Regions from separate parts of the Arthrobacter sp. 10N44_2 genome, predicted to be linked through region 2. Evidence: riboswitches for the same ligand, from Rfam matches in the RefSeq annotation. Region 2 holds a riboswitch; each other region holds the start of a gene.
What was found. A riboswitch is a leader RNA that binds a small molecule or an ion and turns the genes downstream of it on or off. The one in region 2 is predicted to bind S-adenosylmethionine.

Region 1 (7,510 bases), on a different contig from region 2:
ATGGGCCGCCAGCGGATCTTGCTGGCCTTGAGCCGGGCGATCAGCTTGCGGTAGCCCTTGATGCGAAGCGTGCCAAGGTGATCGAACAGGACACGGACCTCGACGCCGCGCTCGGCGGCCTCTTCCAGCGCGGTCAGCAGATCGTCCGTGACGTGGTCCGAGCTCATGATGTAGAACTCGGCATTGACGAAGGACTTTGCGCCGCGGACCGCCGCGGCCATCGCCTTGATGGAGTCGGGGTAGCCGGGCAGCAGCTCCACTTGGTTACCGTCCACCATCGGCAGCGAGCCCAGCGTCTTGTTCAGTTCCGCGGCGGAAGCCACCCATTCGGGTCCGGCGTAGCGGCTTTCCAGCATCGCCAGTTCCGAGGTCCCGGCGCGCACTCGGGTATTGACCGCGTCCTGCTGCGCGCGGCGCTTGCGGGAGAGCCGGAAGTTGCCGAACAGCAGGAACAGCAGCAGGCCGATGGTCGGCACGATGAAGATGCCCAGCAGCCAGGCCATCGCGGTGGTGGGCCGCCGGTTTCCGGGGATGATGCCCAGTGCCAGCACTCGGATGGCGAAGTCGATCACCGTCAAAATCAGAATCGCCCAGGACGGTAAAGTCTCCGCCAGCGGAAATGGCCAAAACACAGGCGAACCCCTCAACGTACAAGCCACGCGGAACAGTTCCGAACGGGCAGTGACCAAATCCTATCCCGGGACCACCGAGACTAAGCTTTAGCCATGACCACTCCTGCCCCTGTTCCCGCGCCCGCGACCGTTCTGGTCTTCCTCGACCCGGCGTTCGACGGCGGCCGCGTTGCCGACGCGTCGCAGCCGCAGCTGATGGCCACGGACCTGGGCGCCACCCGCGGCGACGGCGTTTTCGAATCCCTCCTGGCCGTCGGCGGCCGGCCCCGCAAGATCCAGGCGCACCTGACCCGGCTGGCCGGCTCTGCCCGGCTTCTGGAGCTGGACATCCCCGCCGAGGACGCATGGCGGCGGGCGGTGGAAACCGCCATCCGCGAGTTCCGGCGGCAGGAACCCGCCGCGGCTGCAACGGGCGGCGCGGAGCAGGACGAGGTGGTGGTGAAGCTGATTGTCACCCGCGGGCCGGAGGGCGCGGCTGCCCCCACGTGCTGGGTCCAGGCCTCCGCCCCGGCGGCCGCGGGACGGCGGCAGCGCGAGACCGGGATCGACGTCATCCTGCTCGACCGCGGCTACGACAGTGAAGTCGGCGAGCGCGCCCCGTGGCTCCTGCTCGGCGCCAAGACCCTTTCCTACGCCGTGAACATGGCGGCGCTGCGCTACGCCCACCGGCAGGGCGCCGACGACGTCATCTTCACGTCCGCGGACGGCAGGGTGCTCGAAGGTCCGACGTCGACCGTTCTGCTGGCCCACCTGGAAACCTCGGACGACGGCGCCGGCGGCGTCCGCACCATCCGGCGGCTCATCACTCCCCAGCTGGACAGCGGCATCCTGCCCGGCACATCACAGGGCGCCTTGTTCACCGCCGCCAAGGCCGCCGGCTGGGAGCTGGGCTACGGCCCGCTGGAGCCGAAGGACCTGCTGGACGCCGACGCGGTCTGGCTGATCTCCAGCATCCGGCTCCTGGCCCCGGTCAACCACATCGACGGGCAGGAAATCGGCACCCCGGAACTCCGGCGCCAACTCACGGCCGAACTCAACGCCCTCTTCGCGACCATCGAATAGCAACGCGGGGTCAGTTACGGCCCATCGCATGTCCTCGGATGGGCCGTAAGTGACCCCGCGTTGGTGTTGCGCTCACCCCAGGGCGTCCGCGGGCACTGCCGGGCACAGGCGGAACGAGGCCGGGTTGAACGCCGGGAGCATGAACGTTGCGAGCACGGCGTCGAGCATTTCCGGGGCCCAGGTGCTGTTCTCCCCCAGGGTCGCGCAGACACCCAGCACCACGGGCGTTCCGTCGGTGCGGCGGCGGATCTGGACCTGGACCGGCCCGGTCAGCCCAAGCGTGCGGACGGCGGCCAGACCCAGCTTGCGCACATCCCCGGCCTGGTTCGCCGGCACCCTGCGGCTGACCTCGTCGCTGCCGGCGCGTCCATACGGAGTCCTGGTCTTCTCGAGGACCACCGCCACCGGCGCCATCGCGTTGCGTGCCGGGGTGCCGAACACCAGGCACACATAGTCGGCGCCCGGGATAAATTCCTGGACCAGTTGCCCCGCCGGCATGTTCTTCCAGCTAACGGAGTCGGTTCCGGCCAGCAGGTGGATCCCATGGGAGCCTTTGAAGACCCGCGGCTTGACCACCACGGGGCCGCTGAGGCCGGCGAGGGAAGCCGGCGCGGCGGCGAGGTCGCCCGGAACCGCGAACCTGGGCACCGGGATGCCGGCGGCTTGCAGCGCCCAGGTGGTGAATAGGTGGTCGTTGGCGAGGGCCACCGCGGCGGGGTCGGTCACGATGATCCGCACGTCCTGGGCGAATCCGGCGCGGGCCGCGGCCAGGACCGGGAGTTCCACGGTGAGGGTCGGAATGATGACGTTGATGGCTTCGCGGTCCACCACCCGGCGCAGGTCCAGGACCATGTCCGGGTTCGTCGCCGGCAGGAGCCTGACCGCGGCGGCGGGAGCCTCCCCGGCCTGGCGGGTGTCGGCACGGGCGTCGGAGCCGAGGTACGGGAGGCCCCGGGCTTCGAGCTGGGCCGCGACGGCCCGTCCGGCGGCGCTTGTAATCCCGGTAACGAGTATGCGCGGGCCCACGATTGCTCCATTCCGCCGTCACCGGCCGGACCGCGGCTGCGGCTCCGACCGTTCCAGCCACCGATTCCCAGACAGCTTGTTGATGGACAGACGAGTCGATTCCGGGACTGCTTGATTCACACATTGCTCGAATCACCTGCAGCTCCGGACGACTCGTCGGGCCTAATCCCCCCAGTAAACGGCGAAACGTCCCGGCAGACACGAGTGGGCTGTACCCGAAACTGGAGCCCGCCACTACTCGCCCGGGGCGCGGTCCGGTTACGGAACATGACGACGGCGGCGGTGCGGGCCGGCGTCGCAGGTGTTACGTTTTTGGGGAGTAATGAGAACCGGTGCCAAGCCCTGACTGGCCGGTCGGCAACCCTCCCTTTCGCGGCGGGGTGCCTCAGGTGAATACTCGGCATTCGAGAATTCGAGCTGCAAGCGTGAAAGAGGAGATCCGTCGTGCCCGACACGTCAATACCCACAACAGCCGCACCCGGCACAGCACCCGGCACAGCATCCGGGGGCGAGGAGAGGCTGGCCTACCGCCTGTTCACCGGGGCGGATGACCGCGCCTTTTGCGAGCGGGTGTCAGCCGCCCTGGCCGAGGGCTACGTGCTGCATGGAAGCCCCGCCGCCAGCTTCAACGGAAGCACCGTGATCGTGGCGCAGGCGCTGGTCCTGCCGGCCGCGATTGCCAGTGCGGACGCCGCCGTGGCCAATGCGGTTGATGAGCTCGACGCCGACGAATTTGGCGCCGACGGGGCCTTCGCGGGCCACGCATGAGCTACGCCGGAGACCTCAGCCCGCAGGAGGCGTGGGCCAAGCTGGAGGCCGGAGCCATCCTGGTGGATGTCCGGACCGAGGGCGAATGGGCCCACATCGGCATCCCGGACACCGCGGCCGCGGGCGAGAGCCGCAACGATCCGCTCTTCATCCAGTGGAACCTCGCCGGCGGCACGCCGAACCCGCACTTCGTGGAACAGCTAAGGCAGCAGGCGCCGGAGGACACCGCCGTCGAACTGGTGTTCCTTTGCCGTTCCGGGGCCCGGTCGATCGCGGCTGCGACGGCCGCGACGGCCGCCGGCTACACCTCGTACAACGTCCTTGAGGGCTTCGAAGGCGAGACCGACCGCTTTGGCGAACGCACCGTCAATGGCTGGAAGAACCGCGGCCTGCCCACCAACCTCGGAAAGATCTAAGTGACTTTCAATCCCGACGCCGCCGGCTGGGCGGCCGACACCCAGGCCGTCCGTGGCGGCCTTGACCGCACCGGCTTCCAGGAAACCACCGAGCCGATCTTCCTCAATTCAGGATTCGTCTACGAGTCCGCGGCCGCCGCCGAGCGCGCCTTCACCGGTGAGGACGAGCGCTTCGTCTACTCCCGCTACGGCAACCCCTCCGTCGCCACCTTCCAGGAGCGGCTCCGGCTGCTCGAGGGAACGGAGGCGTGTTTCGCGACGGCGTCCGGCATGTCCGCCGTCTTCACCGCCCTGGGCGCGCTGTTGGCGGCCGGCGACCGGGTGGTCGCGGCCCGCTCGCTGTTCGGCTCGTGCTTCGTGATCCTCAACGAAATCCTGCCGCGCTGGGGTGTCGAGACGGTCTTCGTGGACGGCCCGGACCTGGAGCAGTGGAAATCCGCGCTGTCCGAGCCGACCACGGCGGTGTTCTTCGAGTCGCCGTCGAACCCGATGCAGGAAATCGTGGACATCGCCGCCGTGAGCAAACTGGCGCACGCGGCCGGCGCCACGGTGGTGGTTGACAACGTCTTCGCCACCCCGCTGCTCCAGCGCTGCGGCGACCTCGGCGCGGACGTGGTGGTCTACTCCGGCACCAAGCACATCGACGGCCAGGGCCGCGTCCTGGGCGGGGCGATCCTGGGCACCAAGGAATTCATCGACGGGCCCGTCAAGCAGCTCATGCGGCACACCGGTCCGGCGCTTTCGGCGTTCAACGCCTGGGTGCTCACCAAGGGCCTGGAGACCATGGCCCTGCGCGTCAACCATTCCTCGGCCTCCGCGCTGCGGCTGGCCGAATGGCTCGAGGGACAGCCCGCGGTCGGCTGGGTAAAGTACCCGCTGCTGCCGTCCCACCCGCAGTACCCGCTCGCAGTGCAGCAGATGAAGGCCGGCGGGACCGTGCTCACCCTGGAGCTGCAGCCCTCCCCCGGGCGCACGGCGAAGCAGGCCGCGTTCGCACTCCTGGACGCGCTGCGGATCATCGACATCTCCAACAACCTGGGCGATGCCAAGACGCTCATCACGCACCCGGCCACCACCACGCACCGCGCGATGGGCCCGGAAGGCCGCGCGGCGATCGGGCTCAGCGACGGCGTGGTCCGGCTGTCGGTGGGCCTGGAGGATGTGGAGGACCTGATCCGCGACCTCGGCCAGGCGCTCAAGCAGGTCTAGGTGTACTGCCCAGGGACGTTGGTTCGGTGAATGTGATGACTCGCTGGAGTCGTTGACCTAAAGGTGAGGACCTCCGGTTGCACAGTGGAGTTGCTTAGACAACCGCTGCAGCGACCAGGAGGTCCTCGTGTCCCACGCTAATGCCGCTTTGACTCCACGCCAACGTTTGCGCGTCGCGCGTCTGGTCGTAGATCACGGCTGGCCGGTGTCCCGGGCTGCCGAGCAGTTCAATTGCTCCTGGCCCACGGCCAAACGGTGGGCGGCCCGCTACGCCGCGATGGGTCAGGACGGCATGGCCGACAGGTCCTCGCGCCCGCACCGGGTGGCGAACCGGACGCCGCAGCAGCTGGTGCGCAAGGTCGTGCATCTGCGCTGGAAGCAGCGTCTGGGCCCGGTCGCGATCGGCGCGAAGCTGGCCATGCCGGCCTCGACCGTGCACGCGGTTCTGGTCCGGTGCCGGCTGAACCGGCTGCATCACGTGGACAAGCGCACCGGGGAGGTCATCCGCCGCTACGAGCATGAGACTCCTGGAGCGATGATCCACGTCGATGTGAAGAAGCTAGGGAACATCCCCGACGGCGGCGGTTGGCGCTACGTCGGCCGGCAACAAGGCGGCATGAACCGGGCAGGAACCCCGGACAAACCGCGCAGCAGACATCGTGGCCCGCTGATCGGCATCGCCTACGTGCACACCGTCATCGACGACCACTCACGGGTCGCCTACGCCGAGATCCACAGCGACGAAACAGCAGCCACCGCAGTCGAAGTGCTCAGGCGGGCCGTGTCCTGGTTTGCCGCCCGCGGCGTCACCGTCGAGCGGGTCCTCTCCGACAACGGCTCAGCCTACAAATCCCACCTCTGGCGGGACACCTGCCGGGAGCTGAACATCAAGGCGAAGAAGACCCGCCCCTACCGGCCGCAGACCAACGGCAAGATCGAACGCTTCCACCGCACCCTCGCCGACGGATGGGCCTTCAAGCGCTTCTACGCCACGGAATCAGCCCGCAGAAACGCCCTCCCGGCATGGCTGCACCACTACAATCACCATAGGCCCCACACCGCAATCGGAGGCCAGCCGCCCATCAGCCGCTTAACCAACCTCCCTGGGCAGTACATCTAGGGCATCCCGCACCCGCAAGTGTTGCGGGCTCCCGGTCAGGCCGGGCGCAACCGGCCCAGGGCCGAACGATTGTCTGCCGGCCCCTCGGCGACGGGCCCCTCGGTGGTCAGTTCGATGGCCCGCTCGACGACGGCGGGCAGGCCGCCGGCCCGGAACGGGCCGCGCTGCAGCTGCGAACCGGTGCCCTCTGCCAGAATCCGCTCGACGCCCTCGCGCGCCAGTTCCAGCTCGCCCTGTTCCTCAAGCACCGGGGCCACGAAGTCCACGAGCGCCCTGACCACGTCCGCGGCCGGGGCCGGGGTGAAGGTTCCGAAGTCCAGGAGCTCCCCGCGCAGTCCGCAATTGCTGGCCTGCCACGCGGCCATCCGCAGCAGCAGCGTGGGCACCGGGGCGGGATCGACGCCGTCGTCCCATTCCCGCGCGGCCGACTCCACGAGGGCGCGCACCAGTACGGCAATCAGGGCAGCATCCTCGGCCCGCAGGCAGACATCCGCGACCCGGATCTCCACGGTGGGATGCTGCCGGGCCAGCCGCGCGTCGAAATAGACCATCCCCTCATCCATCAGGACGCCGCTTTCGACCAGCCGGGTGACCACGCGGCGGTAGACGGGCAGGCTGCCGAAGATCATCGTGGGACCCGAGCCCGGCCAGCGGTTCCAGGCCTGGGTGCGGTAGCTTTCGAATCCGGTCTCGGCCCCGTTCCAGTAGGGGGAATTCGCGCTGAGTGCTATCAGCACGGCCAGCTTGTCGCGGATCCGGTCCATTACCGCCACGCCCTCCTCCGGAGACTCCACAAAGGTGTGGACGTGGAGGCCGCAGGTCAGCTGGTTCCGGACGGTGAGCCCGAAGCGCTGCTGCATGGTCATATAGCGCGGATTCGGCGTCAGGTGGGTGGCTGAGCCTTGGGGCGACGTGGCCAGGGCCGCGACCCGGCCGCCGTGCGCCCGGGCGGCCTGGTCCGCAAGGGACCGGCCACGCCTGAGCTGCCGGAGCAGTTCCGTGTATTCCAGGCACGGATGCGTCTGGGTCTCGATCTGTTCGAGCTTGAGCTCGTAGCTGAAGTCGGCGCCTTCGTGGACCGGTTTCTGTGCCGGGAGAACCCTGGCGGCTTCCTGTTGCGGCGGCACCAGACTCGGCAGCATGAGGTCAGCGAGGGCAAGCAGCATCCCCGATTCGGGGTCCACTATCAGCAGTTCTTCCTCCACGCCGAAGGTGCGCATGAATCTATTGTGCGTCAGGATCCGCCGAAACGCCCCACACCAACGCGGGGCTCAGTC
Region 2 (7,510 bases):
GTTGGCGGACTCGAGGGTGCCGTCGACGAGCTTGACGATCATCGAGCAGTCCTGGCCGGACTGGCCGGAGTCGATGAGGCGCTGGAAAAGCTGCTGGACGTGCTCGCCGAGTTCCAGCGGGGTGCCGGTGTCCCGCGCGGCGCTGATGGCCAGGCCGATGTCCTTGTTGGCCAGTTCGGTGGTGAATGTCGGGGCGAAGTCGTTGTTGGACGCGGCGGTCGGCACGACGCCGGCCACGGGGTACCAGGTGCGCAGCGCCCAGCTGTCGCCGGAGGAGACCGACGCGATGTCCCAGAAGACCTGCTTGTCCAAGCCGAGCCGCTCGGCCAGGACCGCGCCCTCGGCGGTGGAGGCGAGGTTGATGAAGAGCATGAGGTTGTTGCAGATCTTCGCGGCCTGGCCGGTGGTGGCGCCGCCGGTGGGGATGATGTTCGCGGCCATGGGGCGGATGTATTCGGTGGCGTCGGCGACGGCGCCGGCCTCGCCGCCGATCATGAACGTCAGCGTGGCGGCCTTCGCGCCGCTCATGCCGCCGGAGACGGGTGCGTCGACGAAGCGGAAGCCGGCGGCAGCGGCGGCGTCGTGCAGGGCCTGCGCGGAGGCGATGTCAATGGTGGAGGAATCCACCAGGAGGGTCCGGGTGTCCGCGTGGGCAAGGACGCCGTCCTGGCCGAGGTACACGGCGCGGGCGTGCTCACCTTTGGGGAGCATGGTGAAGACGACGTCGGCGCCGGCGACGGCCTCGGCGATGCTGCCGGCGGCCTTGACTCCCCCGGCCTCGGCAGCGGCAACGGCTGCGCTGTTGAGGTCGAAGCCACGGACTTCGTGTCCGGCGTTTGAGAGGTTGACGGACATGGATCCGCCCATGTTTCCGAGTCCGATCCAGGCGATGACTGCCATGGCTTAAGCTCCTTTGCTTGATGTGCTGCCGGGCGCCTCGACGCGCTCCGGCGTGAAAGCCGAAACTCCGGCGCCCCGGTGTCCACCATCACACCCTGTTAGAGTGCAATCAAGGTAAAAAATCACAGATGCCATGTGCACAGATGCACAATCATGGCTCTGGCTCCGCCACACTCGCTGCAGAGGGGGACAATAGTGGACTTGCGTCGGCTTCCGAGCCCCGACGACCTGCTGATCCTGCTGACCGTGGCACGACTGGGCAGGTTCAACGCCGTGGCCGAGACGCTCGGCACCACCCACACCACCATTTCCCGCCGCGTCCTGGCCCTCGACAAACAGCTCGGCGGCCGGACGCTCGAACGCAGCCCGCACGGCTGGGAGCTGACCGAACTCGGCAGCCAGGCGGTCGCGGCGGCGGAAGCCATCGAGGGCACTCTCGGTGCCCTCTCCAGCAGCATTGCCCGCTCCGGCGACGTGGTCTCCGGCCTGGTCCGGATTAGCACCCCGGACGGCTTCGGCGCCGAATTCCTGGCCCCGGCCCTCGTGCGGCTGCAGCGGGCGAATCCGCTGCTCAACGTCGAACTGCTCAGCGCCACCCGCAAGGTAAGCCAAAACCGCTCCGGCGTGGACCTGGAAGTGGTGGTGGGCAACATGGACACCACCACCGCCCGCGCCATCTTCCTGAGCAACTATTTCCTCAGGCTGTACGCCAGTCCCGGCTATGCGCAGGAGCACGGGCTTCCGGCAACGCTCGACGACGTCCGGCAACACGGCTTTGTCTCCTACGTGGAATCGGCGCTCCAGGTCGCCGAGCTGGGCCACCGTTCAACGCAGCTGCCGGTGCCGCGGTCCAGCTTCCAGGCCACAAGCGTCTTCGCCCAGCTGGAGGCCGTCCGGCGGGGCGCCGGGATAGGCCTGCTCCCCAATTTCCTCGTGGCGGGCCGGCCGGAATTTCTGCCCGTCCTGCCGGACGACTTCCAGCGCCAGCTGCCCATCTGGGCTGTGGCCCGGCCCGAGGCGCTGCGTTCGGCCCCGGTCCGTGCCGTGCTGGAGGCGATTCGCGGCGAAATCCGGGAGCGGCAGGATGTGCTGTCCGCCTGAGGCGCCAGCGCAGCCGGACTGGTGCCTGCGGCGTTAGCCTGCCGCGTTGACCTGCCGCGTTAACGCAGACTGCCCGGGTCCGCGCGGTGCGCGGATCCGGGCAGTCTGCCCCCACCGGGTCTGGTGAGGCCGGTGAGGATTACCGCTTGCTGGCGGCGAGGAGGTCGGCGGTGCCACGGGCGTCGGCGGCGTCGACGTCGCGGAGAGAAATGCCGCGGGTTTCCTTCAGGAAGAACACCGCAACCAAAGTGACCACACAGGCGCCGAGGAGGTAGATGGCGACCGGGACCGAGGACTTGTACTGGCTCAGGAGCGCGACGGCGATGATCGGAGCCAGCGAACCGGCCACAATCGAGGTGACCTGGTAGCCCAGCGAGACACCGGAGTAGCGCATCCGGGTCGGGAACATTTCGGCCATGAGCGCCGGCTGGCCGGCGTACATCAGGGAGTGGAACAGCAGGCCGATGGTGATCGCAGCGAGGATGATGAAGTCGTTCTTGGTATCCATCATCGGGAAGGCGAAGAAGCCCCACGTGCCGCCGAGGATGGCGCCGGCCATGTAGACGGGCTTGCGGCCGACGTTGTCCGAGAGCCTGCCGACCATCGGAATCACGGCGAAGTGGACGAGGTGCGCCACGAGCAGCAGCAGCAGGATCCGCGAGGTGTCCGTCTGGACGACGACCTTCAGGTACGTGATCGAGAACGTGACCACGAGGTAGTAGAGGATGTTCTCGGCGAAGCGCAGGCCCATCGCGGTGAAGACGCCGCGCGGGTAGCGGCGGAATACTTCGGCCACGCCGTAGCCCTTGTTCTCAACCTCGACTTCCTTTTGGGCCTCCAGGAAGATGGGGGCGTCCTGGACCTTGGTGCGGATGTAGTAGCCGACCAGCACGATCACGGCGGAGAGCCAGAAGGCGACGCGCCAGCCCCAGCTGAGGAAGTCGGCGGAGGACAGCACGGAGGACAGCGTGAACAGCACGGCGGTGGCGAGCAGGTTGCCGAGCGGAACGGCGGACTGGGGCCAGCTGGCCCAGAACCCGCGGGACTTGCTGGGGCTGTGCTCGGCGACGAGGAGGACGGCGCCGCCCCATTCGCCGCCGACGGCGAAGCCCTGGGCGAAGCGCAGGAAGACCAGCAGTGCCGGGGCCCAGTAGCCGATCTGCGCGAAGGTGGGCAGGCAGCCCATCAGGAAGGTGGAAACGCCCACCAGGAGGATGCTGACCTGGAGCAGCTGCTTGCGGCCGAACTTGTCGCCGAAGTGGCCGAAGACGATGCCGCCGATCGGGCGGGCGACGAATCCGACGGCGTAGGTCAGGAACGCGGCGATAATGCCGTCGAGTTCGGTGCCCGAATTGGGGAAGAACGTCTTGCCGAAGACCAGCGTGGCGGCGGAGGCGTAGAGGAAGAATTCATACCACTCCACCACCGTGCCGGCCATGGAGGCCGTTACTACCTTCTTCAGTCCGGACGTTTTGACGTCCGGCTCGTCTGCGCGCGTTGTCGCGGCGTTTTCCGTGCTCATGTGAACTCCTTCGGTGTCGCCTTCGACACCCTGCGGACCATTGGACTGAGGACGCCCGTGATGTAGGGCACATGGCGTCATTCCCCATGAGTATGGACGCTCCCGCCCTGAGCCTCAACGGCCATTAGTGCAGAGCGCATCTGCAAAAATGCACAAGCGGGCCGGCCTAGTGGCCGAAGAAGGTCCCCCGAAGCTGCCCGCTGAGCTGGCCGATTTCGGTCAGGAAGCCGTCGTGGCCGATCGGCGCTTCAATGATGTGCAGTTCCGGGCCGCCCGGCAGGGCCTCTGCCAGTTGACGGGACTGGGCCGGGAAATACAGGCGGTCCGAGTCCACGGCCGCCACCAGGAACTCGGCGGTGGCCGGAGCCAGTGCCTCCCCGAGGCTTCCGCGCCCCCGGCACACATCGTGGCTCATGAGGGCTTCGGTGATCGCGATGTAGCTGTTCGCGTCGAAACGCCGGGCCAGTTTGCTGCCCTGGTGGTCCAGGTAGCTTTCCACCTGGTAGCGCCCGCGTCCGGCCAGCGATCCGGCTTCCAGGGGCGTCTCGGACTCCTGGGCGTTGCGGCCAAACCGGCCGTCCAGTTCGGCCGCTGAGCGGTAGGTGATGTGCGCGATGCGCCGGGCGAGGGCGAGCCCTGCTTCGGGTTCCGGGCCGCCGTAGTAGTCCCCGCCCTTGAAGTGGGGGTCCTGGCGGATGGCCAGCGTCTGGGCCTGCGCGAAGGCAATCTGTTCGGCGGTGCTGCTGGCGCCGACGGAAATCACGGCGCAGCGCCGGACCCGGCCGGGAAACGTGACGGCCCATTCAAGGGCGCGCGCGCCGCCGAGCGAGCCGCCCAGCACCGCGTACCAGCTGCCGATGCCCAGGGCATCGGCCAGCCGCGCCTCGGCGGCGGCGGTGTCCCGCAGGGTGACCAGCGGGAACCGCGATCCCCAAGGGCGCCCGTCGGGGGCCGGGGTGGAAGGCCCGGTGGATCCGTAGCAGCCGCCCAGGATGTTGATCGAAACGACGAAATACTTGTCCGTGTCCACGGGAGCCCCGGGTCCGGCGAGCTGTTCCCACCAGCCGGGCTCCCCGCTCTCGCCGCGGGTCACGTGTGTGTCGCCGGTCAGGGCGTGTTCAATGAGCACGGCGTTGGAGGCGTCCGCGTTCAGGGTCCCCCACGTCTCGTAGGCGAGCACCACATCCGGCAACGGAGTCCCGGATTCGAGCTGCAGATCACCGATCCTGACGAACTGGACGGTCCCGTCAGGGGTCCGGGATGGTTTGGTTTCGGGAACACCCGTGCGGGTGACGGCAATCGTCATGTGAGGACCTATCTTCGCGCTTGCCCGCCGTCAGCTGACCGGCAGGCCAGGTCTTCACCCGGGGCACCCCGCCGCAAAAGGAGGGTTGCCGGCCAGCAAGCCGGGGCTGTCGCTGGCACTCATGACCTGGTACGAGTCTACGAAACGGGGTGCGGAAATGACGAAGATTATGACTTCCATGTGACAGCCGGACCCGTCAGCACCGCAGACTCCCCACCTTTGACAGCCGTGACTGGCGGGTCGCCCAGGAGTGCCGGCGATTCCCGGTGTCATGCCCGTAAAGGTGGGGAAATTCGGCGTGGGCTTCGGCCTAGGCGGACTTGGCCGCGCGGAATCCGGCGTCGAGGTCCGCGAGGATGTCGTCAATGTGCTCCAGCCCCACCGAAAGCCGCACCAGCCCGGGGTTCACCCCGGCGATCACCTGCTGTTCGGGCGAGAGCTGGCTGTGGGTGGTCGACGCCGGATGGATCACCAGCGACCGGACATCGCCGATGTTCGCGACGTGCGAGTGCAGTTCGAGGGCATCGACGAACCGCTTGCCGGCCTCCGCTCCCCCTGCAATGTTGAACGCCACGACGGCGCCGGTCCCCTTGGGCCCGTACTTGCGGCCGCGCTCGTACCAGGGGCTGGACGGCAGCCCGGCGTAGGCGACCGATTCGACGTCGTTCCGCCCCTCCAGCCAGTGCGCCACCTTCGTGGCGTTGGCCACGTGGCGCTCGACGCGCAGGCTCAGCGTTTCGATGCCCTGGGCGATGAGGAAGGCGTTGAACGGGGACACCGCGGAGCCGAGGTCGCGCAGGAGCTGGACCCGGGCCTTGAGGATGTAGGAGAGATTCGCGCCCAGCGCGCCGTCGGCTCCGAGGTCGCGGGCGTAGACCAGGCCGTTGTAGGTGGGGTCCGGGGTGTTGAAGCCGGGGAACCGCTCCGGGTCCTTCCCAAAGTCGAAGTTGCCGGAGTCCACGATCACGCCGGCGATCGCGGCGCCGTGCCCGCCGAGGTACTTGGTGGCGGAATGGACCACGATGTCCGCGCCCCACTCGATCGGCCGGATCAGGTAGGGGGTGGAGAGCGTGTTGTCGACCACCAGCGGCACGCCGGCCTCGTGCGCCACGCGGGAGACGCCCTCGATGTCCAGGACGTCCTGGCGGGGGTTGGAGACCACTTCGCCGAAGAACAGCTTGGTGTTGGGCTGGACGGCATCCCGCCACTGGTCCAGGTTGTCCGGGTCCGCCACGAAGGTCACGGAGATGCCGAACTTCTTCAGCGTGTGCGCGAGCAGGTTGTAGGTTCCGCCATAGAGGCTCGGGCTGGCCACCACATGGTCCCCGGCCTCGGCGATATTGAGGATGGCGAACGTCTCGGCGGCCTGGCCGGAGCTGAGCAGCAGCGCCGCGAGACCGCCTTCCAGGCTGGCGACGCGCTGTTCGACGGCGTCCTGGGTCGGGTTGCCGATCCGGGTGTAGATGGGCGCGAGCTCGGCGAGCGCAAAGCGGTTCGCGGCGCTTTCGGCGCTGGGGAACACGAACGACGTCGTCTGGTAGATAGGCAGGGAACGCGCGCCCGTGGCGCTGTCCGGCTCCTGGCCGGCGTGGATCTGGCGGGTTTCAAAGGACCAGGCGTTGGACATTGGTGCTCCTCGAGTCACTGGGCACAGCACCGGCCTGGGCTTTCGGCCCGAACCGGAACAGGCGCCGCGCTTGCCCTCCGGCGGGCGCCGGACGGCCAGGTCTTCACCCGGGGCACCCCACCGCGATACGAGGGTTGCCGGCCAGCAAGCCGGGGCTGTGCGCTGGCACTCATGACCTGACTTCAGTGTAGGAATGGCGGCGGAGCCCTGGATAGCTTTGTGACGAAGATGAAGACGGCCGCCGTGACGGAGCATCCGGGGCGCCGCGTTCCGCGCCCCAGGACGTCCCATGACGGTTAGGGGAGCCTAAGCTGAGAGGTCCATCACAAAGTGCCAAGATGATGGCATGCGCATGGATCACGTCTCTTACGCCTGTGAACACGATGGCTTGGCAGCCACCACTGAACGTATTGCGTCTGCCCTCGGCGTTGAAGCCGTGAAGGGTGGAGTGCACCCCCGTTTCGGGACACGCAACATGATTATCCCGCTCGCGGGACACAAGTACCTGGAAGTCGTGGAGGTCCTGAACCACCCGGCTTCCGACAAGGCCCCGTTCGGCCAGGCCGTCCGGGCACGCTCCGAGGCCGGCGGCGGCTGGATGGGCTGGTGCGTCGAGGTTGACGACCTGGCCCCGTTCGAGGAGCGGCTCGGCCGCGCCGCCGTCAACGGCAACCGGAAGTTTCCCGACGGCCGCGAACTGGTCTGGAAGCAGATCGGCATCCTGGGGCTCATCGCCGACCCGCAGGTGCCATACATGCTCAAGTGGGAGGGTGACCCGGAGTTGCACCCGTCCAACGCCTACGCGAGCGATGTCAAGATGTCCGCACTGACCATTGCCGGTTCGGCCGAGCGCGTCACGGAGTGGCTGGGCGAACCGGTTGAAAAGCCGCTGGAAGACGTCGCCGTGAACTGGATCGCGCCGCACGGTACTCCCGGCATCCTCTCTGTCACCTTCGAGACCGCCTCCGGAGCGGTCACGATCTAACGCTCCACCCGCCCCACGCTTCGGCCGCCATCTCTTAGGTGCCAACGATGTCACCTAGGAGACGGCGGC
Region 3 (7,510 bases), on a different contig from region 2:
GAGATCACCTTGAGGCGCTCGGTGGCGGCCAGCAGCGCCAGGCTGAACGAGGTGGCCTCGTGCTGCTTGTCCGCACCGTAGGAGGCGGCGTACCGGGTCTGGGTCAGGGCGTATTCGAAGCCGGAGTTCTCCGCGATCCTGGCCAGCTTCTTGTTGTATTCGAAGTCCCAGCCGGTGCGCTGTTCGATGGTGGACACCACCAGGCCGCCGGAGACGTTGGGGACCCAGTAGGCGAACTTGAGCGGTTCGGAAAGACGGGCGACGTTGCTGATCTCAGTCATGGGTGTTCCTTTACTTCCGGGTGGGGCTTGCTGCTGCCAGGAATTCCGCGGCGCGGTCGCGCAGCACATCCTGGATGCCCGCGATGGATGGTTCGTTCTGCAGCGAGGTGGTGTCGCCGAGCGTTGTGCCTTCGAACAGCTGGGTCAGCAGCCGGCGCATGATCTTGCCGCTGCGGGTTTTCGGCACGTCGGGAACGACGACGACGTCCCGCGGCTTGGCGATCGGGCCGATCTGCTTCGCGACGTGCGCCTTCAGCACACCCTGGATGTCGGGGGCGGCCGCCGAATCCTTCAGCACCACGAACGCGACGATCGCGTGGCCGGTCTTTGCGTCCGCGACCGGGCAGACGCCGGCCTCCACCACGTCCGGGTGGGCGACGAGCGCCGATTCGACCTCGATGGTGGAGAGCAGGTGTCCGGAGACGTTGAGGGTGTCGTCCACCCGCCCGAGGATCCAGATGTCGCCGTCGTCGTCATACTTGGCGCCGTCACCGGCGAGGAACCAGCCCTGCTCGGCGTATTGGCGCCAGTACGAATCGAAGTAGCGGCGCGGGTTGCCCCAGACCGTCCGGGCGATCGCCGGGCCGGGGGAGTCCACCACGATGAAACCCTGGACGCCGGGCGGCACCGTGTTGCCGGCGTCGTCCACGATGCGCGTGCTGACGCCGGGCAGCGGGCGGGCCGCGCAGCCGGGCTTGAACGCGGCGTCCGTCGGTGCCGGGGAGAGGATGGTGGCGCCGGTTTCGGACTGCCACCACGTGTCCACCACGGGGGCGGTGCCGGCGCCGATGTTGGTCCGGAACCAGCGCCAGGCCTCGGGGTTGATGGCCTCGCCTACCGTGCCGAGAAGACGGATAGAGGAGAGGTCGTACGTGTCCGGGACGCCGTCCGGGAACCAGCCCATGAGGGAGCGGACCAGGGTGGGCGCGGTGTAATACTGCGTGACCGCGTAGCGTTCGATGATCTCAAAGTGCCGGCCCGGGTGCGGGGTGTTGGGCGTGCCCTCGAAGATGACCTGCGTGGCGCCGTTGGAGAGCGGGCCGTAGAGCTCATAGGTGTGCGCGGTGACCCAGGCGAGGTCGGCCGTGCACCAGTGCACGTCCTCCTCCCGCAGCCCGGGGTCGGGGTTGCTGAACAGGTGCTCGAAGCTCCATGACGCCTGTGTGAGGTAGCCGCCGGAGGTGTGGACCAGGCCCTTGGGCTTGCCGGTGGTGCCGGAGGTGTACATGATGAACAGCGGCGTCTCGGCGTCGAACGCCTCGGCTTCGTGAGTCTCGGAGGCGGTGCCGACGGCGTCGTGCCACCACACATCGCGGCCGGCGGTCATCGGAACGGTGTCCAGTTCGTCCGCGGGAGTGGTCCGGTTGACCACCAGGACGTGTTCGATGGCGTTGTCGCCGGAGACGGCGGCGTCCGCGTTGTCCTTGACCGGCACGGCGGTGCCGCGGCGGAACTGGCCGTCGGTGGTGACCAGGAGCTTGGCGCCGGTGTCCTCCACCCGGAACTTCAGGGCCTCGGCGGAGAATCCGCCGAAGACCAGGGAATGGATGGCACCGATCCGGGCCACTGCGAGGGTGATGATCACGGTTTCGGGGATGACGGGGAGGTAGATGACCACCCGGTCGCCCTTGGTGATACCGAGATCCAGGAGGGCATTGGCGGCTTTGGAGACCTCGCGCTGGAGTCCGGCGTAGGTGACGGCACGGCGGTCGCCGGGCTCGCCCTCAAAGTGCAGGGCCACCTTGTCTCCGCGCCCCGCCGCTACGTGGCGGTCGACGCAGTTGTAGGCGACATTGAGCCTGCCCCCTTCGAACCAGGTGATCTGAGGTCCGGTGCCGGCCTCGACGTCGGCCGGGATCCGGCGGTGCGCGGTGTGCCAGGGCTTGGTTTGCTCCGTCGCGCCGCCGGGCAGGTCCGCCCAGTCGAGGCGGAGAGCCTGGGTTTCCCAGAACGCAACCGTCTCTGCCTGGACAGTTCCCGCGGTCGCGGCGCCGCCGTGCCGGGGAAGGTGGTTTCCGAAGGTGGTGCTGCGGTGACGCGCCGGCCCATCGGCGGGGACGCCGTGCACTGCGCCGTCCGTGGACTCGTTCAGGGACCATCCCGAAGAGCCGCGAGAGGAGCCGGGCGCGTCACGCAGCCCTGCTTCGTTCGCCGTCGCGTCCGAAGTGGTTTGTGGGAATGCCTCGGACGCAGTCCGGGCAAAGGTGGGCAGGGCGGAAGAATTCTCAGGGGTCATTGCTGCACTCCATCGGTCCTGGCAGTAGCACCCTTGGTTGCTCCGGCTCCCTCGAATTTCACCGAAGGAGGGCGGAGCGGTTGCGTGGGAATGGTCGTCTCACGTCACCGAGGGGTTGCTGCGGCGTCATCGATCCAGGTCTCTCGGCCGCTCGGGATGGTCACTACCTACTAGAACTTCAGATGCACGATTCCGCAAAATCGGCGTCCGGGAGCGCCGTAATATTCGTTCACCCGGCGTGGGTCCTGCCCAAATCATTCATTTATTCGACAATTGCCCGGAAAGGTCGCAGGAGTAAGGTTGATGCATGGCCCATGTTAACGATCCGGCAGTCATTGACCGCCTCATGCGAACCAAAGGCACGTGGGCGGTGGTCGGCCTCACCACCAACGAATGGCGCTCGGCGTATGAGGTCTCCCTCTATGTCCGGGACCGGATGGGCATGACCATCATTCCGGTCAACCTTCCGGGCGACGATGTCCACGGCGAGAAGGGGTACCGTTCCCTGTCTGACATCCCGGCGGAGAAGCACCCGATCGACGTCGTGGACTGCTTCGTCAACTCCCACAGGGTGGGCGCAGTCATAGACGAGGCCATCGCAGTAGGCGCCAAGGCCGTCTGGCTGCAGCTGGGCGTCTTCGACGACGCCGCGACGGACCGGGCCAAGGCCGCCGGGCTGGACGTCGTCGTGAACGCGTGCCCCGCCCGCGAAGGCTGGCGCGTGGGCATCTAACGGCCCGGGAATGACGATCAACAGATCGGGAAGAGTCGGTTACAAAATGTGACCGGCTTTTTCTGTATCCGGCCTCCTGCCGTGTGAGATGGACTCGTAACCATCCCGAGCGGCTGAGAGATCTGGCTCCGTGACGCCGCAGCAACCCCCTCCTTTGAGGACGGTGCTACCGCCAGGACCGATGGAGAACCACTGTGTTCTGAGGCTCCCCGGCTTCGCTCAGCGCTGCCCGGAAGCCAGGACCCAGGGCTTTCCTCGGGCGAGCCCGGAGGAAATCATGAACACGCAGACAGCGGCAGCGCCGCGGCCCCGAGCAGGTGGGGGCCTGTGATCGAGATCCAGAACGTCAGCACGTCATTCGCTTCGGCCGCGGGACCTTTCACGGCCGTCGATGACGTCAGCCTGCACATCAGGCGGGGCACCATCCAGGGCATCATCGGGTTCTCCGGCGCCGGCAAATCCACGCTGCTGCGCAACATCAACCTCCTCGAGCGCCCGACGTCGGGCCGCGTCCTGGTGGACGGCGTGGACCTGGTGACCCTGTCCGACGCCGAGCTCCGGACCAAGCGGCATGACATCGGCATGATTTTCCAGCACTTCAATCTCCTCAACAACCTCACGGCCCAGGAAAATGTGGAGCTGTCCCTGAAGTTCGCCGGCGTCGGGAAGGCGGAACGCCGGCGGCGGGCCGCCGAAACCCTGGAAATCGTGGACCTCGCCGACAAAGCGGGAACGTATCCGGCCAAACTCTCCGGGGGCCAGAAACAGCGGGTGGCGATCGCCCGCGCCCTCGCCACCGGGCCCAAAGTGCTGCTCTGCGACGAGCCGACGTCGGCCGTGGATCCCCGGACGACGTCATCGGTCCTGCAATACCTGGCCGACGTCAACGCCGAATTCGGCATCACAATCGTGGTGGTCACCCACGAGATGAATGTCATCAAGGCCATCGCGGACAGCGTCGCGGTCATGGAAGAAGGCCGGGTGGTGGAGCAGTTCGACCTCGCCGAACTCCAGCGCCCCGGTTTCCACCCGGCGACGTCGATCGGCCGCTACCTGGTCTCCGATGAGATCCAGCTGGACCGCTCCGGGAGGGGCACCCACACCACAGCCGCGTCGGAGGGCCTGATCAATGTTTGACCGCATCCTGGAAGTCCTGCCCGAAATCGGCGTCGCCATGGGACAGACCCTCACCATGCTGCTGGTGGCCATCCCGCTGGCGGTGCTGCTCGGGACACCGCTGGGTGTCCAGCTCTACACCATCGGTCCCAACGGGCTCAAGCACAGGCCAAAGCTGCACCGGGTCCTGGACGGGCTGGTCAACCTGCTCCGCTCGTTCCCGTTCCTGATCCTGCTGATCGCGATCATTCCCGTGACCAGGTTCATTGTCGGCACGACCATCGGCACGGCCGCCGTCATTGTCCCGCTGACCCTCAACGCCATTCCGTATTTCGCCCGCTTCGTGGAACAGAACCTGAGCCAGCTCGGCGGCGGAGTGGTCGAAGCGGCACGGTCCATGGGCGCCAGCCGGTCCCAGATCGTCCGGGACGTCCTGATTGTGGAGGCGAAGCCCGGACTCGTCAGCTCCATCACCATCATGACCGTCAGCTTCATCTCCTACTCGGCGATGGCCGGACTGGTGGGCGGCGGCGGAATCGGCGACTTCGCCATCCGGTACGGCTATTACCGCTACGAAACGCCGCTCATGATCACCGCCATTGTCCTGATGATCCTGCTGGTCACCATCGTTCAGCTGGGCGGATCCTATGTTGCCCGGCGCCTGGACAAGCGCCTCTGAGCGCCGGCAGCACCCTCGTCCCACCTCCCACAGCGGAAAGCACCCCATGACTTCAACGCCCAGTACCCGTTTCGACGGACCCCGCCCGCGCCTGCTGATCAGCGCCTTCGTGATGAACACGTCCAGCCACATCATGGGCGGCCAGTGGCGGCGCCCGGAAGCCCAGCAGCACCGGTTCAACGAACTCCAGCTCTGGATCGACCTGGCCCGCCAGCTCGAAGGCGCCAAGTTTGACGCGATCTTCTTCGCCGACGTCGTCGGTCTCTACGGCGACTACGACGGCGGGTGGGCATCGCTGCTGAAAAAGGGCCTGCAGGTGCCGTCCAACGACCCCCTCATCCTGCTGTCCGCGCTCGCCACGGGAACGCGGGAGATCGGGCTGGCCGCGACGTCGTCGGTGATTCAAAGCCATCCGTTCCAGTTCGCCCGGCAAATGTCCACGCTGGACCACATCAGCGGCGGCCGCGTGGCCTGGAACATCGTCACCAGCGTGCTGGAAAACGCGCACCGGAACTTCAACGCCACCGAGCTGACCAAGCATGACGAACGCTACGACTGGGCGGACGAATACGTCGAGGCCGCCTACAAATTGTGGGAAGGATCCTGGGAAGACGACGCGCTGCTCCGGGACAAGGCGACCGGGGTCCACGCGGACCCGGAGAAAGTCAGCAAGATCTACCACCGCGGGCCCCGGTACTCGATCGACGGACCCCACCTCGCGGCCCCTTCGCCGCAACGCACCCCGGTGCTTTTCCAGGCCGGGAGCTCCGGCCGCGGCCAGCAGTTCTGCGCCGCCAACGCCGAGGCCACCTTCACCCTCGCGCCGAGCACCGAGGTGGCCGCGAAGTACACCGCGGCCGTCCGGGAACAGGCCGTTGCCGCCGGCCGCCATCCGGATGACGTGAAGTTCCTCCAGGGCATGCACTTCGTGGTGGGCGGCACCGAAGCCGAGGCGAACCGCAAAGCCGACGAGCTCGAGGACAGCCTGGACATTGAGGCCCTGCTGGCCCACGTGGGCGGCGGGTTCGGCGTCGACCTCGGCGGCCTGCCGCTGGACACCCCGCTCGGGGACCTTGAAACGGAAGGCAGCCAGGGACATCTCACGGCTATCCGCGCCTCCGTCCGCGGCGGCAACCCCACCCTCCGCGACATTGCGCTCTACCGCAGCCGGGCCAACCGGGTGGTGGGAACGCCGGACCAGATTGCCGACCGTCTCGAGCAGTGGCAGGACGCCGGAATCGACGGCATCAACATCATCAACCAGACCATCCCCGGCTCCTACACCGACTTCATCGACGGTGTGCTGCCGGAACTGCGCAGCCGCGGCCTCGCCCAGACCGGCTACGCGCCGGGAACCCTGCGCGAGAAGCTCTTCGGCGCCGGGCCGCGGCTCAACGGACGCCATCCCGCGGCGGCCTTCCGGGGAGCCTTCACCGATTTCTCCGCGGCGGCCGAAAACCAGCCCGCCAGCGTTACCGCCCAGTCATAGCCCAGCGCGAACCACCACAAAGGACCAAGACCATGCAGCGTAGAAATTTCCTCAAATATGCCCTCGCCGGCGCCGGTGCTGTCTCCGCCGCGGCACTGACCGGCTGCGGCCTCACCAACCCCGGCGGTGCCGGCGCCAGCGGCGGCAAGACGATCAAGATTATCGTCACCGAGTCCGCCCCGTACCAGGAACCGACCAAGCTGGCCCAGAAGCTGCTCGCGGCCCAGGGCTGGACCCTGGAGCCCACGTACGTCACGGACATCATCCAGCCCAACCTGGCCGTGGCCAACGGCGAATTCGACGCCAACTTCTTCCAGCACAACGCCTACCTGAAGCAGTTCAACGAGGACAAGGGCCTGGAGAACGTGGGACTGTTCTACGTCTACAGCGCCCCGGGCGGCATCTGGTCTGACAAGTACAAGTCCCTGAACGAGCTCCCGGACGGCGCCAAGATCGGCATTCCCGTGGACCCGGCGAACAACGGCCGTGCCCTGTTCATGCTGCGCGACGCCGGCCTGCTGGAGCTGTCTGACGCCACCGTGATCCACACCTCGCAAAAGAACATCACGGCCAACCCGAAGAAGCTGCAGTTCGTGGAAGTGGACCAGCAGTCCCTCGCCAAGACCCTTCCCGATGTCGACGCCGGCTTCCTGGTCGCCCGGATGGCCGCGGATGCCGGGCACAGCAAGGACGACGCGCTGGCCTTCGAAACGGATGCGGACCAGGTCCCGTTCCGGATCGTGGTTGCCGGGCGGAAGGATTTTGCCGGGTCGGAGAAGGCCGCGGCCCTCAAGGCCGCCTTCCAGTCCCCGGAGGTCAAGGCCTGGTTTGCCAGCTACCAGAAGGGCATCCTGCCCACCCCCTGGGACCAGGACCCCGCCGCCGACGCCGCCAAGCTCTAGCCCGGCCACCAGCAACCAAGGGAACGCATGTCCTACGCACCAGAGACCACAGCCCCCGCAGCACATTCAGCACC
Region 4 (7,510 bases), on a different contig from region 2:
TGTTCCAGGAGTTCGGCTTCGTCATGGACCTCGTCCCAGCGGTACCCCAGCTCGCGGACGAGGAAAGTCTCGATCAGCCGGTGCCGCCGGACCATGGACAGGGCGAGCCGGACGCCATCGCTGGTGAGCGTGACGGCGCTGTAGGGCTTGTGGTCCACGAGGCCCTGGTCCTTGAGCTTGCGGACCATTTCCGAAACCGAGGAGTTGGCGACGCCCAGGCGCTGCGCCAGCTGCGTGGAGGTGATGGGCTTGCGCTGCCACTCGGTGAACGAATAGATGACCTTGACGTAGTCCTCGATCGAGGAGGAGGGCGTACTGGTCTTCACAGACCTAAGCCTACCGTCAGCTGCTTCCGGAGAAAGTGAGCCACAGCAGCACCAGGTTGAGAGCCACTACGAGCACCACGCTGATGATGGCGGCGACTCGGAGGGCCGGGCCGTCGGCGAACCGGCCCATCAGGGCTTTGTTGCTGGTCAGCACCACCAGCGGGACCAGGACAAAGGGAATCCCGAAGCTGAGGACCACCTGGCTCAGGACGAGCGCCCAAGTGGGGTCGAAGCCCACCGCCAGCAGCACGACGGCGGGGATGAGGGTCACGACGCGCCGGGCCATGACGGGGATCCGGATCTTGAGCAGGCCCTGCATGATGGTGCCGCCGGCATAGCAGCCCACCGAGGTCGATGCCAGGCCGGAGGCGAGCAGCCCGACCGCGAAGATCACGCCGACGATCGGGCCGAGATTGGCGGTGATGGCGGCGTGCGCGCCCTCGATCGTGTCCGTGCCTTCTTCGCCGCCGAGGGTGGAGGCGGCCAGGAGCAGCATGCCGATGTTGACCAGTCCGGCGATCGCGAGGGCGGCCACGACGTCGAACCGAGTGGCCCGGACCAGGCGCGCGATGGCCGCCGGGGGAACATGCAGGTGTTCGTCCGGCCGGTGCCGGTCCCGTGACAGGGCCGAGTGGACGTAGATGGCGTGCGGCATGACGGTGGCCCCGAGCATGCTGGCGGCCAACAGGACGGTGTCCGGGCCCTGGAAACCGGGCATCAGCCCGGCCAGGGCGGCCCCCGGATCGGGCGGGCTGATGAACAGCCCGGCCAGGAAGCCGACTGTGATGATGCCGAGCAGGAACATGATGATGAATTCGAACGGCCGCTGTTTCTGCCGGGCCTGGACCGCGAGCAGGAGCATCGACACGGCGCCGACAATCACGGCGCCAAGGGGGAGGGGCAGGCCGAAAAGCAGGTACAGGGCGATTGCGCCGCCCACCACCTCCGCGAGATCGGTGGCGGCGGCGACAACTTCGGCCTGCACCCAGAAGGCGCGGCGCCAGAACGGCTTGAGCCGTTCACCAAGGATTTCGGGAAGGCTCTTGCCCGTGACGATCCCGAGCTTGGCGGACTGGTACTGGACGAGGACGGCCATGACGTTGGCGGCCACGAGGACCCACACCAGCAGATAGCCGTACTGCGCTCCGGCGGTCAGGTTGGCGGCCACGTTTCCGGGGTCCACGTAGGCGATCGACGCCACGAAGGCCGGTCCCAACAGGCCGATCAGCGCCCTCCGGGCCCCCGGGTGTTTGTAAGTGGGGGCGTCCTGCGCCGGTTGCCCGTGTCCCGTTAGCTCCAGCACTGCCAGCTCCTGTGATTGGCGCGTCGGCGTTGACGCGATGATCGGCGCCGGCCGGAAAACAGCCGGTGTCAAAGTTTCGTGTGCCTATAAGAATTTATTAGGCATACCGAAACAATAAGCCCGGCGGGCGCTGCGTGCAATCCGGGGGAATCCGGGGTGAGCGTGCATCAGGCCCGGAAGGCCCGCCACGTCTGGGTCAGGTAGGGCAGCCGGAGCACCTCGCCCGGCATGTGTCCCAGGTGCTCGTGCAGGTACCAGACGAGGTTGGCGGTGACCTTGGCCCGGGTGGAGTCCGATGCCGCGAGATAGTAGCTGCGGGACTTGGCCAGCTCCTGGATGTCCTCCGTCGTGACGGAATCCTCCCAGCGCGTCAGGTGGCTCTCCAGCCCGGTGAACTCGGGGCCCACGGCCGGACGGAAGTGTGGTTTGTGGACGTCCCCGGCGTGCATGATCCGGGAGAGCCGGTGCACCCAGGGCACGCTGGTGTCCAGCTGGTTCCAGATCAGACCCAGCACGCCGTGCGGCCGCAGGATCCGGGCAATCTCGGCGCTTGCCAGGCCGGGGTCGCACCAGTGCCACGCCTGGGCGACCGTGACCAGGTCAAAGGACTCCGGCTCGAGACCGGTGTCCTCGGCGCTGCCCTCGATGGCGGTGACGTCCGGCAGGGTCCGGCGCAACTGCCCGAGCATGTCGGCAGAGGGGTCCACGGCCACCGTGCCCAGTCCGCGTTCCGCCAAAAGGGAGGTGAACTTCCCGGTGCCCGCGCCAATGTCCGCGGCGTCCCTGGCTCCCGCCGGGACCAGCCAGTCGGCTGACTCCTGCGGATAGCCGGGGCGGACGCGCTCGTAGTGCTCCCCGCCGTCCTGGAAGCTTTGTCCGAGTTCCTGGCGCCGCTCGCTGTGCAGTTTCGGTCCGCTGTGCGGCTTGACTCCGCTGTGGAGCCTGGGGCCGGCACTTGCCACGTGCGATCTCCTTCGGGAAGGTCCTGCTGGTTTCAGATACCTTTCGAATTTACCGCACCCGCGCCGGGCCCCGATCCTGCCTAGTCGAGGGTGCAGGGCGCAGCGCCGGCGGTGCCCGGGGTGTTCGGCGCCCAGTGGGGATAGCTGCGGGTATCGTTGGCCGGCACCCAGCGGCCGGCGTCCACCACGTAATCCCAGCCGAGTCCGTTCTGCCGCAGCTGCTGCAGGCCGGCCAGCAGGCGTTCGGCGTCCTCCAGCCGTGAGCCGAGGCCGAAGCTGGCCCGCAGGGAGCCGGCGGGCAGGCCGAGCCGCTTGAGCAGCGGGTGGGCGCAGAAGCGGCCGTCGCGCAGGCCAATGCCGTGTTCGGCCGACAGGTAGGCGGCCACCAGTCCGGCGTCGTAGCCTTCCACGGAAAAGTTCACGACGCCGATCGTGCCGGTGTCCGGCTGATCGCCTCCAGTGGAAGAAGCGGAGGAAGAATCGGAAGCCGAATCGGCAAAGATCCGGTGCACGGTTACTCCCTCGATGCCCTGGAGGCCCTCGACGAGGAAGGACCGGATGGCGTCCTCGTGGGCCTGCCACTGCTCCGGGTCCAGGGCCGCAATGACCTGGGTGGCGCGGGCGAGGGCCGCCGCGCCGAGGACGTTCGGCGAGCCGCCCTCGTGCCGGGCAGGTCCCGTGGTCCAGCTGACGGAGTCGAGCCGGGCATCGCGGACCGCGCCGCCGCCGGCCAGGTGCGGGGTGCCGGCGTCGAGCCAGTCCGTCCGCCCCACCAGCACGCCGGCGCCGAACGGGGCGTACAGCTTGTGTCCCGAGAAGGCGAGGTAATCGACGTCGTCCGCGGCGATATTGATCCGCCGGTGCGGGGCGAGCTGCGCGGCGTCGACAACGATCCTGGCGCCGTATTCGTGCGCCAGTGCGGCCAGGGTCCGGATCGGGAGGATCTCTCCGGTGACGTTGGAGGCGCCGGTGACGGCCAACAGGCTGACGCCGCCGCGGGCGAGTTCGTCGCGCAGGCGGTCCACGGTGGCCGCGAGGGTGGCGGCGGCCACGACGCTGCGGTGCGGGACATTCTGCCAGGGCAGGAGGTTGGCGTGGTGTTCGATGTCGAGGTAGAGGACCTCGCCCGCGGGCCGCCCGTCGCGCAGCGGCAGGCAGCCGGCCAGCAGGTTCAGGGAATCGGTGGTGTTGCGCGTGAAGATCACGGAATCGCCGGGCCGGCCGCCCACGAAGTCCCGCACGATGTCCCGGGCGTTCTCGTAGACGGAGGTGCTGATCTGTGATGCGTAGCCGGCGCCGCGGTGCACGCTTGCGTAGTACGGCAGGATTTCGTTCAGGTAGGCCGAGACCACGGACAGGGCCGGGGCGGAGGCGCCGTAGTCGAGGTTGGCGTAGCGCGCGTGGCCGCCGGTGATCAGCGGGGCCTGGATTTCGGCCCCGGTGACGGCTGCCAGCGGGCGGGCCGCGAGGGCAAGCCGTGCATGGAATTCAGGGGCAACGGGGAAAATGGCAGTTGTCATGGGACCTCACTCGAACAGGACCCCACACCGTGGGAATCCGCGCTTGCCGGGTCCGTTCCGGACCGGCCAGGTCGTCACCCGGGGCACCCCACCGCGACTGGAGGGTTGCCGGCCAGCAAACCGGGGTTTAGCGCTGGCACTCGTGACCTGCATCGAGCGTAGGACATCGGCGCAGCCGGGGAAAAGGCGGCCGCCGATTGTGAAGCGGAATATTACGGGCGCGGATCAGTTGTTCGGGTGGGCCTGAAAGAGGTCGTCGAGTCCGGGGTTGAGCCGCTTGAGGACTTCCGAGTGCAGGATCGAATTGGTGGCCAGGGCGTTGCCGCCGAAGGGGCCGTCCTCGCCTTCGAGCGAGGTGAAGCGGCCGCCGGCCTCGGTCACGATCGGCACCAGGGCGGCCATGTCGTAGAGATTCAGCTCGGGTTCGCAGGCGATGTCCACGGCGCCCTCGGCCACGAGGCAGTACGACCAGAAGTCACCGTAGGCGCGGGTCCGCCACACTTCCTCGGTCAGGCCCAGGAACTCATCCAGGTTCCCGCGTTCCTTCCAGCCGCCAAGGCTGGAGTAGGACAGCGAGGCGTCCTCGAGATTGGAGACGTTGGATACCTTCAACCGTGTGGCGGCGGCGAGCGAGCGGCCCGTGTAGGCGCCTGCACCCTTGGCGGCCCACCAGCGCTTGCCCAGTGCCGGCGCGCTGACGACGCCGACCACCGGCTCGCCCTCATCGACGAGGGCGATCAGGGTGGCCCAGACCGGGACGCCGCGGACAAAGTTCTTCGTGCCGTCGATCGGGTCGATGATCCACCGGCGGGAACCGTGGCCCGAGCTGCCGAACTCTTCGCCCAGGACCGCGTCACGCGGACGTGACCGGGAGAGCTGGCCGCGGATGGCCTCTTCCGCGGACTTGTCGGCATCGGTGACGGGTGTGAGGTCGGGCTTCGTCTCGATCCGAAGGTCGAGCGCCTTGAAGCGGCTCATGGTCTGGGAATCGACCGAATCTGCCAGTACATGGGCAAGGCGCAGGTCATCGTTATAGCTCGAAGCGGGTTGGCTCATGGTTCCAAACTACCGTCAAACCGGGCCGCCGGGCGGGAGGCCGCGGCTCGGCGCCGCCGCCCCGCTGCCGGTCCGGCTAGGAGACGGTGCCCAGTTCCTTGGTTTCCTGCGCTTCCATCCGCGGGTCCGTGCCCAGCAGCCGGCGCAGGGACGCGAGCCTGGCCGGTCCCGAGGGCCCCGCGTGCCCGGCCGCAACCCACTTGTCGACGCCGCAGTTGACGGCGGTGGAGTCATGCTTGCAGCCGCGTTCGCAATCATCGGTGCCCGGTTCCAGGTCCGGGAAGGAACGCAGGATCCGGTCCGGGTCCACGTGGGCCAGGCCGAAGGACCGGATGCCGGGGGTATCGATGATCCAGCTGCCGGCAGGGGCATCGTTGACTTTGAGCGCCAGTGCGGAGGAGGACGTGTGGCGGCCGCGGCCGGTTACCGCGTTCACGCCTCCCGTGGCCCGCTCGGCCCCGGTCAGGGCGTTGACCATGGTGGACTTGCCGACGCCGGAATGGCCCAGCATCACGGTGACCTTGCCGTCGAGGTAGTCGCGCAGCTGGGATACCGCGTCCTTGTCGAGCCGGGCGGAGAGCCCGTCGTCGGAGCGGGCGTCGATGCCGGAAGCGGCGGAGTCGGCGGTCTTGGAGATGATGACGGGGAAGTCGAGGTGCTGGTAGTTGGACAGCAGCTCGGCGGGATCCTTGACGTCGGCCTTGGTGACGAGCAGCAGCGGCTCAATGCCGGCGTCGTACGCGGCCACCAGCGCGCGGTCGATGAAACCGGTCCGCGGCTCGGGGTTGGCAGCGGCGACCACCACCACCAGCTGGTCGGCGTTGGCCACGACGGCACGTTCGATCGGGTCCGTGTCGTCGGCGCTGCGGCGCAGCAGCGTCTTGCGGTCCTGGATCCTGACCAGCCGCGCCAGAGTGTCGGGCTCGCCGGTGACATCCCCGACCAGGGAGACGAAGTCGCCGGCAACCACCGGGTTGCGGCGCAGTTCCCGGGCCCGGGCCGCGATGATCTTGCGTTCGTCCGCGGTCCCCTCGCCGACGACGGCGGTGTAGCGGCCGCGGTCAACGGTGATGATGCGTCCGGTGACGGCGTCGTCGTAGCTGGGCCGGTCCTTGGTGCGGGGCCGTGTGCCCTTCTTGTTCGGCCGGATCCGGACGTCGGACTCGTCCCAGGAATCAGTGCTGCGTGCCACCGGCGGTGTCCTCATCTGCGGCGGGTCCTTGGGCCAGCATCGCTTCCCAGAGTTGCGGGAAATCGGGCATGGTCTTGGCCGTGGTTGCGATGTCCTCGACTTCCACGCCGGCTACGGCAAGGCCGAGGATGGCGCCGGCGGTTGCCATGCGGTGGTCCGCGTAGCTGTGCACGACGCCGCCGTGCAGCGCGGCCGGGCGGATGATGAGGCCGTCGGGGGTTTCTTCGGCGTCCCCGCCGAGGCGGTTGATTTCGGCGACGAGGGCGGCGAGCCGGTCCGTTTCATGGCCGCGGAGGTGGGCGATGCCGCCCAGCCGTGAGGGGCCGGTGGCGAGGGCGCACAGCGCGGCAACGGTGGGGGCGAGTTCGCTGGTTTCGTCGAAGTCGCCGCCCTTGATCTCCGGGCCTCCGCTGACGGTCAGGGTGCCGCCGTCAACCGTCACCGTGGCGCCCATAGCGGTCAGGATTCCGCGCCAGAGATCACCCACCTGGGTGGTTTCCGCAGGCCAGTTCGGGATCCGCACGGTGCCGCCGGTGGCCAGGGCCGCCGCGAGGAAGGGTCCGGCGTTCGAGAGGTCCTGCTCGATCCGGACGTCGAAGGCGCGGATCGGGCCGGGGGAGACAACCCAGTGGTTCGGCACCGAGTCGTCGACCGCCACGCCCACGCCGCGCAGCACGGCCACGGTCATGTTGATGTGGTCCAGGCTCGGCACGGGCTTGCCGACGTGCTCCAGGTGGAGTCCCTCGGTGAAGCGCGCCCCGGCCAGCAGCAGGGCGGAAACGAACTGGGACGAAGCGCTGGCATCGATGACCAGGTGGCCGCCGCGCACCTCGCCCGAGCCGTGCACCGTGAACGGCAACGACGACGCCGGACCGCCGTCGGGTGCGGTGACTGCCACACCCAGGCCGGCGAGGGCCTCGATAATGGTGCCCATCGGGCGTTTGCGGGCGTGTGGGTCGCCGTCGAAAAGGGACTCACCGCGGCGCAGTGCGGCCACCGGCGGGACAAAGCGCATGACCGTGCCGGCCAGGCCGCAGTCGATCGCCGTGTCAGCCGCCGCGGTGTCCATGCTGATCGGGACGATTTCCAGGTCGGGGCCGAAGGCGCCGTCGCCGGGCACTTCCGCGACGGTGGCCCCCAACTGCCGCAGG

Region 1: linked by a shared signal. The riboswitch ahead of AC1DBX_RS08825 (DUF1737 domain-containing protein) and the one ahead of metX (homoserine O-acetyltransferase MetX) in region 2 are both predicted to bind S-adenosylmethionine.
Region 3: linked by a shared signal. The riboswitch ahead of AC1DBX_RS07310 (methionine ABC transporter ATP-binding protein) and the one ahead of metX (homoserine O-acetyltransferase MetX) in region 2 are both predicted to bind S-adenosylmethionine.
Region 4: linked by a shared signal. The riboswitch ahead of AC1DBX_RS05235 (aminotransferase class V-fold PLP-dependent enzyme) and the one ahead of metX (homoserine O-acetyltransferase MetX) in region 2 are both predicted to bind S-adenosylmethionine.

What each region holds. Positions count from the first base shown of each region.
Region 1 covers NZ_JBFTHT010000006.1:88,678-96,187, reverse strand. The annotation lists gene cls (cardiolipin synthase) at 1-632, opposite strand, end outside; gene AC1DBX_RS08835 (aminodeoxychorismate lyase) at 726-1,694, shown strand; gene AC1DBX_RS08830 (ATP-grasp domain-containing protein) at 1,767-2,720, opposite strand; SAM riboswitch class IV at 3,039-3,152, shown strand; gene AC1DBX_RS08825 (DUF1737 domain-containing protein) at 3,180-3,488, shown strand; gene AC1DBX_RS08820 (rhodanese-like domain-containing protein) at 3,485-3,904, shown strand; gene AC1DBX_RS08815 (O-succinylhomoserine sulfhydrylase) at 3,905-5,113, shown strand; gene AC1DBX_RS08810 (IS481 family transposase) at 5,241-6,233, shown strand; gene AC1DBX_RS08805 (glutamate--cysteine ligase 2) at 6,269-7,453, opposite strand; gene AC1DBX_RS08800 (UDP-N-acetylglucosamine 1-carboxyvinyltransferase) at 7,505-7,510, opposite strand, start outside.
Region 2 covers NZ_JBFTHT010000016.1:39,928-47,437, reverse strand. The annotation lists gene mmsB (3-hydroxyisobutyrate dehydrogenase) at 1-900, opposite strand, end outside; gene AC1DBX_RS15980 (LysR family transcriptional regulator) at 1,102-2,001, shown strand; gene AC1DBX_RS15975 (MFS transporter) at 2,141-3,523, opposite strand; gene metX (homoserine O-acetyltransferase MetX) at 3,690-4,829, opposite strand; SAM riboswitch class IV at 4,841-4,956, opposite strand; gene AC1DBX_RS15965 (bifunctional o-acetylhomoserine/o-acetylserine sulfhydrylase) at 5,140-6,456, opposite strand; SAM riboswitch class IV at 6,518-6,633, opposite strand; gene AC1DBX_RS15960 (VOC family protein) at 6,803-7,441, shown strand.
Region 3 covers NZ_JBFTHT010000004.1:281,312-288,821, reverse strand. The annotation lists gene sfnG (dimethylsulfone monooxygenase SfnG) at 1-281, opposite strand, end outside; gene acs (acetate--CoA ligase) at 292-2,517, opposite strand; gene AC1DBX_RS07315 (CoA-binding protein) at 2,825-3,250, shown strand; SAM riboswitch class I at 3,348-3,438, shown strand; gene AC1DBX_RS07310 (methionine ABC transporter ATP-binding protein) at 3,578-4,387, shown strand; gene AC1DBX_RS07305 (methionine ABC transporter permease) at 4,380-5,045, shown strand; gene AC1DBX_RS07300 (LLM class flavin-dependent oxidoreductase) at 5,092-6,534, shown strand; gene AC1DBX_RS07295 (MetQ/NlpA family ABC transporter substrate-binding protein) at 6,567-7,436, shown strand; gene AC1DBX_RS07290 (acyl-CoA dehydrogenase family protein) at 7,464-7,510, shown strand, end outside.
Region 4 covers NZ_JBFTHT010000003.1:154,047-161,556, forward strand. The annotation lists gene AC1DBX_RS05220 (metal-dependent transcriptional regulator) at 1-326, opposite strand, end outside; gene AC1DBX_RS05225 (Nramp family divalent metal transporter) at 343-1,629, opposite strand; gene AC1DBX_RS05230 (class I SAM-dependent methyltransferase) at 1,797-2,591, opposite strand; gene AC1DBX_RS05235 (aminotransferase class V-fold PLP-dependent enzyme) at 2,672-4,111, opposite strand; SAM riboswitch class IV at 4,146-4,259, opposite strand; gene hisN (histidinol-phosphatase) at 4,337-5,167, opposite strand; gene rsgA (ribosome small subunit-dependent GTPase A) at 5,244-6,359, opposite strand; gene aroA (3-phosphoshikimate 1-carboxyvinyltransferase) at 6,343-7,510, opposite strand, start outside.